3 regions of the Aquisalimonas asiatica genome follow, and region 1 is predicted to be linked to each of the others. Evidence: predicted binding sites of a transcription regulator. Region 1 holds the regulator's gene; each other region holds the start of a gene.
The links. Region 1 encodes sigma-54, which starts transcription at its own class of promoters, with help from an activator protein. Its sites were predicted from a motif close to TGGCANGNTNCNTGCTT; they were not measured.
Positions count from the first base shown of each region.

Region 2: the regulator sigma-54 is predicted to act here: its motif matches at 3,312-3,328, upstream of BMZ02_RS10800 (CmpA/NrtA family ABC transporter substrate-binding protein).
Region 3: the regulator sigma-54 is predicted to act here: its motif matches at 2,625-2,641, upstream of BMZ02_RS01300 (CmpA/NrtA family ABC transporter substrate-binding protein).

Region 1 covers NZ_FOEG01000002.1:654,034-659,770, reverse strand. The annotation lists gene BMZ02_RS07800 (type 1 pili tip component) at 1-57, opposite strand, end outside; gene BMZ02_RS07795 (HPr family phosphocarrier protein) at 174-443, opposite strand; gene BMZ02_RS07790 (PTS sugar transporter subunit IIA) at 448-858, opposite strand; gene rapZ (RNase adapter RapZ) at 855-1,724, opposite strand; gene BMZ02_RS07780 (HPr kinase/phosphorylase) at 1,721-2,224, opposite strand; gene ptsN (PTS IIA-like nitrogen regulatory protein PtsN) at 2,221-2,694, opposite strand; gene hpf (ribosome hibernation-promoting factor, HPF/YfiA family) at 2,773-3,111, opposite strand; gene BMZ02_RS07765 (RNA polymerase factor sigma-54) at 3,160-4,767, opposite strand; gene lptB (LPS export ABC transporter ATP-binding protein) at 4,921-5,646, opposite strand; gene lptA (lipopolysaccharide transport periplasmic protein LptA) at 5,643-5,737, opposite strand, start outside.
Region 2 covers NZ_FOEG01000004.1:199,025-204,761, reverse strand. The annotation lists gene nirD (nitrite reductase small subunit NirD) at 1-217, opposite strand, end outside; gene nirB (nitrite reductase large subunit NirB) at 323-2,755, opposite strand; gene BMZ02_RS10800 (CmpA/NrtA family ABC transporter substrate-binding protein) at 3,453-4,745, shown strand; gene ntrB (nitrate ABC transporter permease) at 4,770-5,642, shown strand; gene BMZ02_RS10790 (ABC transporter ATP-binding protein) at 5,669-5,737, shown strand, end outside.
Region 3 covers NZ_FOEG01000001.1:263,814-269,550, reverse strand. The annotation lists gene BMZ02_RS01305 (sigma-54-dependent Fis family transcriptional regulator) at 1-1,186, opposite strand, end outside; gene BMZ02_RS01300 (CmpA/NrtA family ABC transporter substrate-binding protein) at 1,203-2,576, opposite strand; gene BMZ02_RS01295 (OsmC family protein) at 2,921-3,457, shown strand; gene BMZ02_RS01290 (acyl-CoA dehydrogenase family protein) at 3,533-4,678, shown strand; gene BMZ02_RS01285 (FAD-dependent oxidoreductase) at 4,706-5,737, shown strand, end outside.

The DNA.
Region 1 (5,737 bases):
GGTCCGGCGTTCGCCGGCCGATGTCTCCCAGGCTTCGATGAGTTGCTTGACCTTCATGGGCACCCCCTCCCTTGGCCTGCCGGTGCGCGGGACGCGGCCGGCACTCGAAACCGGGCTTCGCCCGTCCCTTTCAGTGTATCATCGGAGACGGCGCGGGCACCGTGCCTTGCCGCCTATTCCGCCTCCTCGAAACGCGCGTTGATCAGCGTCTCCAGAGCGTCCAGGGCCTCGCTGGCATCCTCGCCGTCGGCCTCCAGTGTGAGCGTTGTTCCCCGCCCGGCGGCCAGCATCATCATGCCCATGATGCTCTTGCCGTTGACAGTCTTGCCGTCGCGGTGAACCTGGATGCCGGCCTGATAACGCCCCGCCATGGCGACGAACTTCGCCGCCGCGCGGGCGTGCAGGCCGAGCTTGTTGATGATCGTGACGTCGCGGGTCGGCACGCGTCTACAGCTCCTTTCTTGTTCTGAACCGTTCCACCAGCAGGACGCCGTCCTGCCCACCGGTCAGCGCCTTGTCGGCCAGTTCCGCCAGGTGCAGACCGGGGTAATTGAAGATGCGCAGCAGCATCGGCAGATTGACGCCGGCCACGACGGTGATGCGCTGGTCGCTGGCAAGGCTGGATGCGACGTTGCTGGGCGTCGAACCGTAGGCGTCGGTAAGCACCAGGACGCCGTCGCCGTCATCGAGCTCGTCGACGATCGCCTCGGCGTGACGCATCATCTCCGCCGGGTCCATGTCCTGGAGCACGCCCAGGGCCCGGGTCTGCAGCGGGCAGAAGCCAAGGGTCTCCTTGGCCGTCTCCAGGAGTTCGCAGCCGATGCGGTTGTGGGTAACCAGCAGGATGCCGACGCTCATGATAGCTCCCGGTGTCTCATGCTCACGTCCTGGGTGCCGTCACGGAAATGGTCCGCCAGGCGGTTGCTCAGGTAGACCGAGCGATGCTGCCCGCCGGTGCAGCCGATGGCCACCGTCAGGTAGCTGCGGTTCTCCCGTTTGAACGCCGGAATCCAGCGCTCCAGGTAATCGCGGATGTCGGCAAACATCGCCTCGACCTCTGCGTGGCACGACAGATACTCCGCCACGGCCGGGTCCAGCCCCGTGAGCGGGCGCAGGTGTGGCTCCCAGTGCGGGTTGGGGAGCACGCGCACGTCGAACACGAAATCCGCATCACTGGGAACACCGTGCTTGAAGCCGAACGACTGGAACAGCAGCGACAGCTGCCGGGAGTGGCCGATGAGCCGCTCGCGGACCAGTTCCCGCAGCTGGTGCAGTGTGGTTGCCGTGGTGTCGATCACCAGGTCCGCGCGTGACTGGATGGGCACCAGCAGGCGGCGTTCCCGGTCGATGGCGTCCGCCAGGGGGATGTCGCCGGTACTGAGCGGGTGGCGGCGGCGTGTCTCCGAGAAGCGTTTGATCAGTGTGTCGTCGTCGGCGGTGAGGAAGAGAATCTCCGGGCGGATCCCGGTGACGGACTCCAGCTCGGCAAGAAGGCCGGAGAATGCTTCCAGGTCCGTCATGCGGTTGCGGGCGTCGACACCGACGGCGAAGTGGCTGGCCGTGTCCTGCTCCAGGCTGGTGATGTGCTTGCCGAAGGACGACAGCATGGTCACCGGCAGGTTGTCGATGCAGTAGCAGCCGCTGTCCTCCAGCGTGTGGAGCGCCACGGTCTTGCCGGAGCCGGACAGCCCGCTGACGATGATCAGCCGAGTGCCTTCGCTCATGCCGTACCTCCTGTCAGTTGACCGCCGGCGTGTAGCCGGGCGACGACTTCGACCAGCAGGGCAAGAGGACGTTCCGGAGACACGGGCAGGGTGACACGGGGTACCGGCCTGTCGGCCAGCACGGTGTCGTCAACCGTGGGTGTCAGCCGCGGCCAGTCGGCCCAGGACGGAGGTGGCATCAGCCGGATCACCCGGTCCACTGCGGCCTGCGCCAGGACGGCGTGGCCACCGAACAGGTGGGTGACAGACTGCGGGCCAAGGCCGCGGACCTCCAGCAGGCCCGCCAGTGCGGCAGGTGCCCGGCCGATCACGCGCCCGCCCTCGACGCACAGGGCGACGGCGTCGTCCGCGACCAGCCGGTGGCCGCGCCCGAGCAACTGCAGCGCCGTATCACTCTTGCCGGTGCCGCTGTCACCTGTGAGGAGGAGGCCGCAGCCGTGCACGCTGACCAGCACGCCGGGGACGGTGGCGCCCGTGTCACCGGTCACGTGATCACTCATGTGCTCCCCTGGGCGGCCTCCCAGTCCCTGAGCAGCTCATACATGGCGTCGGCGTCGTTGGCATCGCGGAGCCTGCGGCACAGGGGCTGGTCACTGAACATCTCGGCGAGCCGGGCAAGAATCTGGAGGTGTTCGTCGGTGAAATGTTCCGGTACGACCAGGGCGAACAGGAGGTCGACGGGTTCGTTGTCGAAGGCGTCGAAGTCGATGGCTTCGCTGGTGCGGATGAAGGCCGCCGTGGCCGTGTCATTGCCGTCCATGCGGGCGTGGGGCAGGGCGACGCCGTGGCCAAGCCCGGTGCTGCCGAGCTTCTCGCGGCTGATCAGCTTGTCGAAGATGGCGTTCGCCGGCAGGGCGGAGTCGGAGCCGGCCACCATGTCACTGAGGACTTCCAGGCCGCGCTTCTTGCTGGTCACCTGGATGTCGCAGGCGATGCGCTCCGGTGTGATTAGGTCGGCAATCTTGATCATGCTTGTCCACGCAGGGTCGTGTCTGCGGTTTCGGAAGTCGGCGGCGGCCCCGCGCTGGTGGCCGCCGCTGCGCGCTGTTCAGTCCTCTTCGCCCTCTCCCTGGGCCTTGGCCTGGGCGCCTTCGTTGCGCCGGTGGTCGGTCACCTTCTCCTTGTGCTTCTTCACCTGCCGGTCGAGCTTGTCGATGAGCCCGTCGATGGCAGCATACATGTCTTCGGCGCTGGCATCAGCGTAAAGCTTGGCGCCACTGAGCAGCATGGTGGCCTCGGCCTTCTGCCGCAGCTTCTCCACCGTCAGGATCACGTGGACGTTGACCACGTTGTCAAAGTGGCGCTCCAGCTTGTCCATCTTGGAATGCACGTACTCGCGCAGTGCTTCGGTGAGATCCACATGGTGCCCGGTGATGTCGATCTGCATAGAGACTCCTCCCGTATGAGAGCCGGAAACGGCTGGCCCAGTGTTGCCTCAGGCAATCCTTTTTCGTTCGTTCGACGAGGCAATCGACATGGATTCACGATACTTTGCCACTGTCCGTCGCGCCACATCGATTCCCTCATTTTTCAGGATTTCGGCCAGTTTGCTGTCGCTGAGCGGTTTGCGGGCGTCCTCTTCGGCGATCAGCCGGCGAATCCGGGCGCGGATGGAGGTTGCCGAGCACTCCTGTCCGTCCACGGTATGCACGTGGCTGGAGAAGAAATACTTGAACTCGAACGTGCCGCGGGGCGTGTACATGTACTTCTGCGTGGTGATCCGGGAGATGGTGGACTCGTGCATCTCCACTTCTTCCGCCACCTCGCGCAGCACCAGCGGCTTCATGGCCTCCTCGCCCTGTTCCAGGAACTCCTGCTGGTGATTGACGATGCACGTGGCCACCTTGAGGAGCGTTTCATTGCGGCTCTTCAGGCTCTTGATGAACCAGCGTGCCTCCTGCAGGTGCTGGCGCATGGTGGCGTTGTCGTTGCCCTGGTCGCCGCGGCGGACGAGGCCGGCGTAGTAGCTGTTGACGCGGATCCTGGGTGATGCCTCGGGGTTCAGCTCCACCCGCCAGGCGCCGCGCTCCTTGCGGACGTAGACGTCGGGCACCACGTACTCGGCCGCGGGTGTGCCGATCTGGGAGCCGGGCCGCGGGTCCAGGGTGCGTACCAGCTCCAGTACCTGGCCGAACTCCTCCTGGGAGACCTTGAGCTTGCGGGTGAGGGGGCCGAGCTGGCGGCTGCCGAGGAGGTCCAGGTGCTTGTCCACCAGCAGCCGTGCTTCGGCAAGCCAGGGGGTGTCTTCCGGGAACTGCTCGAGCTGGACCAGTAGCGCCTCGCGGGGGTCCAGGGAGGCTACTCCGAGCGGGTCGAACCGCTGGATCAGGTGGCGTACCGCCTCCACCTCGTCGGGCTCCACGGGGTCGTCGCCGTCAGTCACCGATTCGCAGATTTCCTCGATGGTGACGCCCAGGTAGCCGTCGTCGCGGACGCCGTCGATGATGGCCTCGGCGATGGCCATGTCCCGTTCGCTGAAATGGGACAGCTGAGCCTGCCACAGCAGGTGGTCGTGCAGGCCGCCGCTGCTGCCGGCGGTCCGGTTCTCCCACGCCTCGCGCTGGTCGTCCTCGCCGGCGGGCGCGCTGTAGGCGGTGCTGCCGTCGTAGATGTCGTTCCAGTCGGAATCCAGGGGCAGGTCCTCGGGGATGTCGGCCTGGTCCGAGGCGGGCTTGTCATCGGCGCCGTCGTGATCGTCGATCGTGTCGGCGACGTCCGGAGCGGTGTCGGTGTCCGTCGCTTCGCCACCGCTTGCCTCGCCGTCGCCGTCCGTTTCGCCGGACTCCCGGGCGTCGGTCGTGTTCTCGGTGCTGGTGTCGGTATCGGCGGCATTGGCGCTGTCGTCGCCGCGGTCGGTGTCAGCGGCCGCCTCGTCAGCTTCGTCGAGCTCGTCAGCGGGCTCCAGCATCAGGTTGGAATCCAGTGCCTGCTGGATCTCCGTGCGCAGCTCCAGAGTCGACAGCTGCAGCAGTTTGATCGCCTGCTGGAGCTGCGGTGTCATGGTGAGCTGCTGGCCGAGACGTAGCTGCAGCGACTGTTTCATTGGCGATGCCTCTCTCCTGCTGCCCCTCGGGCTGCGGGTCAGGCCGGGCCTGCATGCGAGTGGGTTGATGACCCTATCGTAACTGACTCTGTCGCCGGTTAGAACATTGGCCCGATACTTGCGTGGGCTCCTGGAAAGTGCTAAGCCACGAGATCACAGGCGAAAATGTTCGCCCAGGTACACCTCGCGGACCTGCTTGTTCGCCAGGACCTCGTCGGAGCTGCCGCGGGCGATGACTTCGCCCTGGGCGAGGATGTAGGCGCGCTGGCAGATGCCGAGCGTCTCCCGCACGTTGTGGTCGGTGATGAGTACGCCGATGTCCCGGTCCGCCAGGTGGCGGATGATTTCCTGAATGTCCAGCACCGAGATGGGGTCGACGCCCGCGAAGGGTTCGTCCAGCAGGATGAACTGCGGGTTGGCGGCGAGCGCCCGCGCGATCTCGACCCGCCGGCGTTCGCCGCCGGAGAGGCTGATGCCGTTCTGATCGTGCAGGTGGCCGACGTTGAACTCGTCCAGCAGCTCTCTGGCGCGCTCCCGGCGCTGCTTCCGGTTGAGTTCGGGGCGGGTTTCCAGAATCGCCAGCAGGTTGTCCATGACCGTGAGCTTGCGGAAGATCGAGGCTTCCTGGGGGAGGTAGCCGACGCCACGGCGGGCGCGCACGTGCATGGGCAGGTCGGTGATGTCGTTGCCGTCCAGCTCGATGCGCCCGCCGTCGGCCTGCACCAGGCCCACCACCATGTAGAAGCACGTGGTCTTGCCTGCGCCGTTGGGGCCCAGCAGGCCGACCACCTCGCCGCTGGAGACTTCCAGCGACGCGCCGTGGACCACGGTCTTGCGGCGGTAGGTCTTCACCAGCTTCTCGGTGCGCGGCGGGCTCACTCGTCGTCTCCGTTGTCCTCGTCGTCGGGGAACAGTCGGATCTGCACGCGGCGTCCGGTCTCGGGCTCGCCGCGCGCATGCACCCGGTCGG
Region 2 (5,737 bases), on a different contig from region 1:
TCACCAGACGGCCGTGGACCTGCCCCTCGGACAGCGGCCCGCCCTGGTGGGGGCAGCGATCCAGCAGGGCGAAGACTTCGTCGGCGCCGTTACGGAACACCGCCACGGGGCCGTGGTCGGTCTCCACCACCCGCGCGCCAAGCCGCGGAATCTCCTCCAGGCGGCCCACGGGGAGCCAATCGGCGGTGTTCTGGGTTGTATCGGGTTGTGCGCTCATGGGTTCACCTGTGTTGCGTGTTCTGGTTGGTGGTCGCGGCTCGCGCTGCTCCTACAGCCATCGCGACGTAGGAGCGGCGCAAGCCGCGACCCACCCTGACGGAACTCAGCCCGCCTTCTTCAGGGGCTCGAACTTCTCCTGGTGGTTCTTGCTGTAGAACTTCCAGGGATCGTCCTGGGCATGCTTCTGGGAGGCGTGGAAGCGTTCGGCCAGGGTCTGGCGGCCCTCGGCGTCTTCGACCACGCGGTCCTTCACGTAGCTGAGTCCCACCCGCTCGATCCAGGGCGCGGTGCGCTCCAGGTAGCGGGCTTCCTCGCGGTAGAGCTGCAGGAAGGCGGCGGCGTACTCCTTGACCTCCTCCATGGTCTCCACCCGGCACAGCACGTCGGTGGCACGCACCTTGACGCCGCCGTTGCCACCCACATGGAGCTCCCAGCCGGACTCAATGGCGACCACGCCGAAGTCCTTGATACTGGCCTCGGCACAGTTGCGCGGGCAGCCGGAGACGGCCATCTTGAACTTGTGCGGCGTCCAGGTGCCCCAGGTCATCTCCTCCAGCTCGATGCCGCAGGTGGTGGAGTCCTGGGTGCCAAAGCGGCACCACTCGGAGCCGACGCAGGTCTTCACCGTGCGCAGGGCCTTGCCGTAGGCGTGGCCGGAGACGAAGCCGGCATCGGAGAGATCGCCCCAGACACCGGGGAGCTGCTCCTTCTTCACGCCCAGCAGGTCGATGCGCTGGCCGCCGGTGATCTTCACCGTGGGCACCTCGTACTTCTCCGCCACCTCGGCGATGGAGCGCAGCTGCTGCGGGGTGGTGACGCCACCCCAGATGCGCGGCACCACGGAGAAGGTGCCGTCCTTCTGGATGTTGGCGTGCATGCGCTCGTTGACGAAGCGCGCCTGGGAGTCGTCCTCGGCGTCGTCCGGCCAGGTGGAGATCAGGTAGTAGTTCAGGGCCGGGCGGCATTTCTCGCAGCCGTCGTCGGTTTTCCAGCCCAGGCTGTCGAACACGGCGCGCAGGCTGGTGAGGCCGCCGTCGCGGATGGCTTCGCGCACCTGGTCGTGACTCATGTCGGTACAGCCGCACATGGGCTTGGCCTTGCCCGCCTCGTAATCACCACCCATGGTGGCGGCAAGCAACTGCTCCACCAGCCCGCTGCAGGAGCCGCAGGAGGCGGCCGCCTTGGTGTGGGTCTTGACGTCGTCCAGCGTGAACAGCCCCTCCTTGGTGATGGACTGGACGATATCGCCCTTGCAGACGCCGTTGCAGTCGCAGATCTGGGCGTCGTCGGCCAGGTTGGCCACCTGATTGACGCCCCCGTGACCGGCATCACCCAGGTGCGCCTGGCCGAACAGCAACGAGTCGCGGAAGTCGGCCACCGAGGTGCCGTCCTTCAGAAGCTGGAAGTACCAGGTGCCATCGCCGGTGTCGCCGTACAGGACCGTGCCGACAATGCGGTCGTCCTTGACGCAGACCTTCTTGTACACGCCCGCGTGAGGGTCCTGGTAGACGATGTTCTCCACGCGTTCGTCATCCTGGAACTCGCCGGCGGAGAACAGATCCACACCGGTGACCTTGAGCTTGGTGGAGGTCACCGAGCCCTCGTACAGCCGGAAGCCGTAGCCGGCAAGGTGGTTGGCACACACCTTCGCCTGCTCGAACAGCGGCGCCACCAGGCCGTAGCAGGTGCCACGGTGCTGCACACACTCACCCACGGCGTAGACACTGGGGTCGAAGGTCTGCATGGTGTCGGAGACCACCACGCCACGCTCGCAATACAGCCCCGCCTTTTCGGCGAGCTCCTTGTTGGGCTTGATGCCCACGGCCATGACCACGAGATCGGCGGCTTCCTCGCTGCCATCCTTGAAGCGGACGGTCTCGATGCCGTTTTCATCGCCGACGATCTCGCTGGTCTGCGCTTCCATGCGGAAACGCATGCCTCTCTCCTCCAGGGACTGTTGTAGATACCGGCCGGCGGTCTCGTCGAGCTGGCGCTCCATGAGCCACGGCATCAGGTGCACCACGGTCACCTCCATGCCCTGCTGCATGAGCCCGTAGGCGGCTTCCAGCCCCAGCAGTCCGCCACCGATCACCACGGCCTTGCGGTGCCTGCGGCTCGCCTCCAGCATGCTGTCCACGTCCTTCACGTCGCGGTACGAGACCACGCCGGGGAGGTCATGCCCCGGTACCGGAATCATCACCGGGTGGGAACCAGTGCCCAGCAACAGGCGGTCGTAGTCCTCGACGGTGCCGTCGGCAGCGAAGACCCGCTTGCCGATACGGTCGATCTCGATGATCTCCTTGCCCTTGTGAAACGTGATGCCGTGTTCGGTGTACCAGTCCTCACCGTTGAGCATGATCTCATCGAGCGTCTTCTCGCCCGCGAGCAGCGGCGAGAGCATGATGCGGTTGTAGTTGCCGTGGGGCTCAGCGCCAAAGACGGTAATGTCGTAGCGCTCCGGGGCGATGGTCTGCAATTCCTCGATGACCTTCATCCCCGCCATGCCGTTACCGACCAGAACCAGTTTCTCTTTCATGACGTCCTCCGTCAGGTCGTGCGTGCGCCGCCGTTGCCGCGTCCCCGCGCAATCGGCAAAAAAAAAGCGCTCACCGTGCCGGCTCCGTGTGCGGGACACGGGGCCGGCCTGGTGAACGCCGTTGTTCAATGGCAGCCGATCGATGGCTGCGGACACGCTTTGTTGTCGCCCCGATCAGTGGAGCGGATCGCGTGGTACCGAAGACTGATACAAGGACCGTGCCGACGATGGAGAAAACCGGGGAATGCCCTGCAATGACGGGGGTTCCGCGCGACGGGGCGGCCTTCGCACCAGGGCCGGCATCCCCGACAGGCGCCCCGCAAAGGTGCACTGCAACATGGCAGTGCATCATATCGGGGCAGAAACAGAACCACGCCCCTCGCAGACGACGCCAGGCCGCCACTTCCCTGCTCAGGGGACGGGCACGTTGACCCCACCCCGGGCCACCCCTTTCGAGGTATTTACTTGTAGTGATGCACCCCGATAACGCAGGAAAACGGCGCCCTGCACCCCAGAAAAAAATCTATCTATTTGTTTTTTAAACAAAACCCGAACCTGGCACAGGGCGTGCTACGTGTGAGCCGAGTCCGAGCCAACGGCGGTTCGGCTCCACAGACAACGGCAACGACGCCCGTCCCGTCCCCGCAACGCTGCGCGGGGATGCGACGGGCGTTTTTCGTTTGAGGGACAGGACACCATGAGCAACCACACCACCAACCACTTCAGCCGTCGGCGCTTTCTCCAGGGCATGGCGGCGGCCGCGGGCGGCGCCGCCATGCACAGCCTTCCGGGCGGTCTGGGCCAGCGCGCCTGGGCCTCGGGCAAGCCCGAGACCACCGAGGCGAAACTGGGCTTCATCGCCCTGACCGATGCGGCACCTCTGTTCATCGCCAAGGAGAAGGGCTTCTTCGCCGACCACGGCATGACCGACGTGCAGGTCCTGAAGCAATCCTCCTGGGGCACGGTCCGCGACAACCTGGTGCTGGGCTCCGGGCGCGGCGGCATCGACGGTTCGCACATTCTAACGCCCATGCCCTATCTCATGACCGCCGGGGTCGAGGACCGGGTGGGCATGTACGTGCTTGCCCGCCTGAACCTGGCCGGGCAGTGCATCTCCGTGGCCAACGAGTACAGCGACCTGAAGGTGGGCCTGGACACCACCGACTTTGCCAAGGCGTTGCGGGACAAGCGCGACGCCGGCGAGGAGGTGCGCGCCGCCATGACCTTCCCGGGCGGGACCCACGACCTGTGGATCCGCTACTGGATGGCCGCCGGCGGCATCGATCCGGAGCGGGACATCGACACCATCGTCGTGCCACCCGCGCAGATGGTCGCCAACATGCGCGTGGGCAGCATGGACGCTTTCTGCGTCTGCGAGCCCTGGAACCAGCAGCTGGTCAACCACGGGCTCGGCTACACCGCCAACACCACCGGCGAGCTGTGGCACAACCACCCCGAGAAGGCCTTCGGCATGCGCCAGGACTACGTGGACGAGAATCCCAACGCCACCCGCGCCCTGCTCATGGCCATCATGGAGGCGCAGATGTACTGCGCCGACCCGGACAACGTGGAGGAGGTGGCCGAGATCTGCGCCCGCCGCCGCTACGTCCACGCCCCCTACGACGACATCATCGACCGCATGCGCGGGGACTTCGACTACGGCAACGGCCGCGTGGTGGAGAACCATCCGGACCGCATGCGCTACTGGAGCGACCAAGCCTCCTACCCCTTCAAGAGCCACGACCTGTGGTTCGTGGTGGAGGACCAGCGCTGGGGCTACCTGCCCATGGACCTGGACCGCCAGGCCCTGGTGGACCACGTCAACCGCGAGGACCTGTGGCGCGAGGCTGCAGCCGAGCTGGGTGTGGACTCGGCAGCCATCCCCGACTCCACCTCCCGGGGCAAGGAGGAATTCTTCGACGGCAAGGTGTTCGATCCGGAGGACCCGGACGCCTACCTGGACAGCCTCGACATCAAGTACACCAGTTAACGGGCAACGCGAGAGGACTTCATCATGGCCACCGTACCCAACGACAATCGCACCGCACTGGCGCCGGTGAGCAACCGGCTCCCGTCCACGGACACACTGGCCCACAAGGCGGAGCAGGCGGGCAAGGGCCTCGTCAGCCACGTACTCCCGCCCACCATCGTCATCGGCGTCCTGCTGGTGCTCTGGGAGGTTCTCTGCCGGCAGCCCGGCGCGTTGCTGCCACCTCCCACCGAAGTGGTCACCAACACCTGGGAGCTGATCGCCAACCCCTTCTACGATTACGGCGGCAACGATGTGGGCATGGGCTGGCAGATCCTGGCCAGCCTGGAGCGCGTGGCCTACGGCTATCTGCTCGCGGTGGTGGTGGGCATCGGCCTGGGCGTCCTGGTGGGCAAATCCACCTGGGCCATGCGCGGGCTGGACCCGCTGTTCCAGGTGCTGCGCACGGTGCCGCCCCTGGCCTGGCTGCCCATCTCCCTGGCCGCATTCCAGGCCGCGGATCCGTCGGCGATCTTCGTGATCTTCATCACCGCCATCTGGCCCATCATCATCAATACCTCCGTGGGCGTGCGGAACATTCCCGAGGATTACCGCAACGTGGCCCGGGTGCTGCAGCTCAACGGCTGGGAGAACTTCACGAAGATCATGCTCCCCGCCGCCGCCCCTTACGTATTCTCGGGACTGCGCATCGGCGTGGGCCTCTCCTGGCTGGCCATCGTGGCCGCGGAGATGCTCATCGGCGGCGTCGGCATCGGCTTTTTCATCTGGGATGCCTGGAACGCCTCCATGCTGAGCGACATCGTCCTGGCCCTGGTCTACGTGGGCATCATCGGCTTCCTGCTGGACCGGCTGGTGGCCTTCATCGGCAATCTCGTTACTCGCGGCACGTCGGCCTGATCGGCCGACACGCAAGGAGAATCGACATGAGCAAGCATTATCTGACCATCGAGAACGTGGGCAAGACCTTCAGCAGCGGCCCGGTTTCCAACGAG
Region 3 (5,737 bases), on a different contig from region 1:
CGCGGTGATGCCTGGCATTGAAGTCGTCGAGAAAATGCCTGGCGAGCTGCACGACGTCACCGGTCCGCTCCCGCAACGGGGGCAGGCGAATCGGTACCACGTTGAGACGATAGAACAGATCCAGGCGAAACTGCCCGAGATTCACGGCTTCCTGGAGATTGCGATGGGTTGCCGTGATGATGCGGATGTCCACGGAAATGTCGCGATCTCCGCCGACCCGCTGCACCTTGCGCTCCTGGATCAGGCGCAGCAGCTTTGCCTGCAGGTCCACATCCATATCGCCGATCTCATCCAGGAACAGCGTCCCGCCATCGGCCAGCTCCGCCTTGCCGGGGCGGTTCCGCACGGCACCCGTGAAGGCGCCGCGCTCATGGCCGAAGATCTCGGCCTCCAGCAGGGTCGCGGGAATGGCGCTGCAGTTGATGCAGATAAAGGGTCCCGGCGCCCGCGGGCCCTGCTCGTGGATATAGCGGGCAAACCGCTCCTTGCCCGTCCCCGACTCCCCGAGCAGCATGACAGTGACATCGTTGTCTGCCACACGGCCTGCCTCGTCGAGCACGGAACGCAACTGCGGGCTGTCTCCGAGAATGCCCTGATACTGCTGTTGTCTGGCAAGCGCTTCGCGCAGGGCCTCATTCTGATCCTCGAGCCACGCCGTGCGCTGATCCATCAGCGACCGGATGCGCAGGGTCTGGCCAAGCATTGCGGCCACAATCCGCAGCAACTGGATATCGGCCTGAAATCCGCGCGACCGCGCGCGCAGCCGGTGGCACCCCAGCACGCCGATGGGCATGGCATCCACCAGGATCGGCACGGCGATGAACGATACCGTCTCGTCCGGCAGCGTTGCCCGGTCCACCGCCCGGAAGAGGTGCTGCGGCTCCGCATCCACATCCTGAACCACGCAGACCCGGCCGGTGCGCATCACGTCACCGGTAATCCCCTCGCCGAGGCGATACACGCCCCGGTCGCGCTCATGCGGGCGCAAGCCGTATGAGTAGCGGATACGCAGGTGCTGACCGTCGTCGTCGGGCAGCACCACGCGGCCCCGGTTCAGGCCGACCAGCTCCGAGAGCAGGCGCAGCACGGCGGGGACCGTGGCTTCGGGCTGCAGGGAACGGCCCAGCAACTGAGCCGTTTCCAGCAGAACCAGCGACTCGCCGGGAAGCTCGCTATCGGTCGTCATGTGCACATGCGTTCGGTCAAGCGCGTACCTCGAAGCTCTCCAAGTAGCCCTCCGGATCGCGCGGGTCGAACTCCTTGCCCATGATGTCGTGGATCCGGTAGTTCTCTTCGGGGGCGTTGTAACCGAGCTCTTCCATGACCTCCCGGCACTCGGTTGCCTGGAACACCTCTTCGGCGATCTGATGGTAGTTTACATCCCCGTCAATATATCCCCAGCGCTTCATCTGCGTGAGCATCCATACCGCCATGGACTGCCAGGGAAAGGGGTCGAAATCGATCCGGTCCGGCATGTCCCTGATCTCGCCGAGTCCGTCCGCATACCGCCCGACCAGTATCTGCTCCATCACGGGCACCGGCTGATTGAGATACTGGCGCGGCGCGATGGCCTCCGCGATCTCCTTGCGATTGTCCGCCTCCGAGCTGAACTGCGTCGCATCCACGATAGCGCGGAACAGCGCGCCAAACGTGTTCGGGTGCGCATCGACCCAGTCCTCCCGGACCACGAAGGCACAACAGGGGTGACCGCTCCAGATATCCTTGGTCTGGGTGTGGATGAAGCCGGCCCCCTCCCACACGGCGCGCTGGTTGAAAGGCTCGGCCACGATGTAGCCGTCGATGTTCCCGGCCTGCAGGTTGGCCACCATCTCGGGCGGCGGCATCACCCGGAGGCTGACGTCGCGATCCGGGTCCAGCCCGTGCTCGGCGAGCAGATACCGGAGCAGGAAATTGTGCATGGAGTAATCGAACGGAATGGCGAAAGTGAAGCCTTTCCAGTCCTTCGGATCCATCTTGTCCTTGTGCTTGTTGGCCAGGGTGATGGCATTGCCGTTGATGTTCTCCACGGCAGGCATGGTCACGGGCAACCGGCTCGCGCCAACGCCCATACGGATGGACAGGGGCATGGGTGCCAGCATGTGCGCGGCGTTGAACTCGCCTGCGTCCATGCGATCCCGCACCACGGGCCAGCCGGCCACGCGTTCCAGGTTCACGTCCAGCCCGTAGCGCTCATAGAAGCCCATGGCGTCCCCCATGATGATGGGCGTCGCGCAGGTGATGGGCAGGAACGGGATGGTCATCTCCGTTTGCTCCAGTGGCCCCAGGTCGTCAGCAAGCGCAGACTTCAGCGCCCCCATGGGAAAGGCGGACGCCACGGCAGCCATTGCGGTGCCCCGGCCGACTGCGGCCATGAAGCGGCGACGACTGATGTCGTTGCCACCGAACAGCGCGCGTACCAGGGTGTTTTCCACGGCGCGATCGACGATGTCCTCGCGCGTGGCCGGCCGTGTGTCGTCCGCGCCGGCCGTGGCGGCCGGCGAGCAGCTGTCACAGGAGCAGTCGGCCCCGTGGCGCAGATCGGAGTGAGGACTGTAGGGGTCACCAAGACTTTTCATTGAACACTTCCTCGCGGTGGCGGGACGGTCAGGTTGTCACCACCGCTGCAGCAATCGCTGTGCCAGCGTGCGGCACTGCAGCGAATGCCGGGGCCTGAGCCGGATTTCGGCCACGCCGGGCGCCGGCTGAACAGGCCGGACAAAGCCGACAATGTCGACATTGGCCACATTGTCCCCTCTCGTTCCGCCCCCTCCGAAAAAGGATCAAACCACATTAGAAACAATCCGTATTTCACCGGTTTTATTAACCTTTTGTCGCCGCCCTTCCGGGTGCCGATGCGACTGGCACGGCTGCTGCAACGAGCCCGTCGAACTCTCATGACGCAAACACCCAGGAGGACGCGATGAGCGACGCCGCAGCAAACACCAAGCAGCCGTTACGCCCGATCGATCTGGAGGGGCTGAAGGCCCTGGGCGCGAAGGCGAAGATGGACCCCACCAAGGTCAACACGCTGAAGTCCCACACGGAGTGCGAAGGCATCTTTCGCATGATGACCTATTGCCGGGATCTGGACGGCCACCTGATCGATGAGCCGCCGACCCTGCTCGGCGAGAACAACGCACCAAACCCGTCGGAAGCCGCTCTGGCCGCCCTCGCCTCCTGTCTGCTGGTTGGCATCCACGCCAACGCCACCTACCAGGGCATCAAGGTCTACAAGCTTGAATGCGACCTGGAAGGCGACATCAACATCTCCAGCGTCTGGGGTGTCGGCGACACCGGCGAGAAACGCCTGGGATTCACGGAGATCCGTGCAACGTTCGACATCGACGCCGACTGCTCCCGCGAAGAACTCGAGGAGCTGGTTGCCTGGGCCGACAAGTGGTCACCGGTGGCGAACACCATGCGCAACCCGGTCCCGACCACCATGAGCCTGGCCTGAGACCGGCCAGCCGGCGCGGCGGTGCACAGCGCGTCGCCGCGCGCCCATCCCCCGTCAGATACGCCGGAGGTTCCCATGGCGGCTACCGCACAACCATTCCCCCACACGCCGGCGCCTGCACCCGGCATGGACGCCGATCACGCGCTTGAAAGCGGGATCGCGGAGCTCGTCCGGGATCAACTGGCGCCGCAAACGGTCGCGATCGACCGGCAAGGTGTCTATCCGTCGGGCTTCATGCACGCGTTCGGCGCGCTGGGCGGCTACAGCCAGCACATCCCTTCACACCGGAACGGCGCCTCCCACGACTTCCCACGTGCCATCAGCCTCATGGAGACCGTCTCCCGCGAGTGCATGTCCACGGGCTTCTGCGTCTGGTGCCAGGACGCCCTGGCGTGGTACCTGGAGAACGCCGACAACCCCGAAGCGAGACAGACCCTGCTGCCCCGCATCGCCAGCGGCGAATTGCTTGGTGGCACCGGCCTCTCCAACGGCATGAAGCACCTGGCCGACATCGAGGCGCTGAAGATCCGCGTCCGCCCCGTGGAGGGTGGCTACATCGCCAACGGCACCCTGCCCTGGGTGTCCAACCTGGCGGCCGAACACGCGTTCGCGGCGATCTTCCAGGTCGAGGACAGCGACCGGAAGGTCATGGCCGTGACGTTCTGTGACCAGCCTGGCTTCGCCCTGCAGCAGTGCGCCGAGTTCACGGCGCTGGAGGGCAGCGGCACCTACGCCTGCCACTTCCGCGATGCGTTCATCCCGGACGCCCACGTGATCACCCACGACATCAGCGGGTTCATCCCCCGCATCCGCTCCGGGTTCGTGCTGCTGCAGATGGGCATGGGGCTCGGTGTGGTCCAGGGCTGCATCGACATCATGCAGGAGATGGCGGCCACCCACGCCCACGTGAACCGCTACCTGGACGATCAGCCCGCGACGCTCACCGACGCGCTGGACGACGCGCGCAGCGCCACGCGCGCCCTGGGCCGCGAGATCGGTGATCCGTCCGATGAACTCTTCGCCGACGTCCTGCAGCTGCGCCACACGGCATCCGAGCTTTCCCTGCGCGCATCCCAGGCCGCCATGCTGCACGCCGGCGCCCGCGGCTACCTGGCCAACGCGCCCGGGCAACGCAAGCTGCGGGAGTCCTACTTCGTGGCGATCGTCACCCCGGCGATCAAGCACCTGCGCAAGGAACTGGAACGCCTCGGTGCCCACTGACACCCATCAACAGGAGAGCCAAAGGCCATGACGACTCCGTACCGACGCTACCTGTGCCGGGTTTGTGGATTCATCTACGACGAGGCGGAAGGCGACCCGGATGGCGGGCTGCCGCCCGGCACCCGCTACGAAGACATCCCCGACGACTGGGAGTGCCCGGACTGCGGCGTCACCAAGGCCGACTTCGAGCTCATTGATGACACCGGCGCCGAGGCGGCCGACACCGCCCCGGCACGGCAACCCGCCCATCACGACTTCGGCCACCCGGACCAGATCGTGATCATCGGCGGCGGCATGGCGGCGTGGGCCGTGGTGGAGGCCCTCCGGGCTACTGGCTCCAGCCGGCCGATCGCGATGATCTCGCGCTGCAATGCGGACGTCTACCCGAAGCCGCAGCTGTCCGCGGCGGCGGCGAAAGGCCAGCGCCCCGACGCGCTGGTGATCCAGTCCGGTGACGACGCGGCAGCCAAGTGGAACGTCGCGCTCATGGCACGCACCCGGGTGCTGGAGATCGACCGCGCCCGCCAGCGCGTGATCACGCCCCGCGGCGGCGTGCCGTACGCGCACCTCATTCTCGCCCCGGGTGCATCGCAACCGCAGCCCCACCTGGCCGGATCGGCAAGCGGCGATGTGCTGCAGGTGAACGATCTGAAAAGCTACCAGCGCCTGCGCGAGCGCATTGATGGTGACGGCGCAGCCGCCCGGGTGCTGATCCTGGGGGCGGGCCTGATCGGCTGCGAGTTTGCCGACGACCTCTCCGCCGCCGGCCACACCGTCACGCTGGTGGACCAGGCCGACCGGCTCCTGCACCGGCTGTTGCCCGAACGCCTCAGCGGCGAGCTGGACGCCGCCCTCCGACGACGCGGCATCCGCTTCATCCCGCGCACCTCGCTGGAGCGCATCGACCGCGACACCGGCACCGAACGCCTTCTCGCCCACCTCGGCAACGGCGAGACGGTCACGGCCGACGTGGCACTGAGCGCCCTCGGCCTGAAGCCCAACGTGGAGTTGGCACTGCAGTCGGGGCTGGAAGTGGGCAGCGGCATACGGGTCGACGGC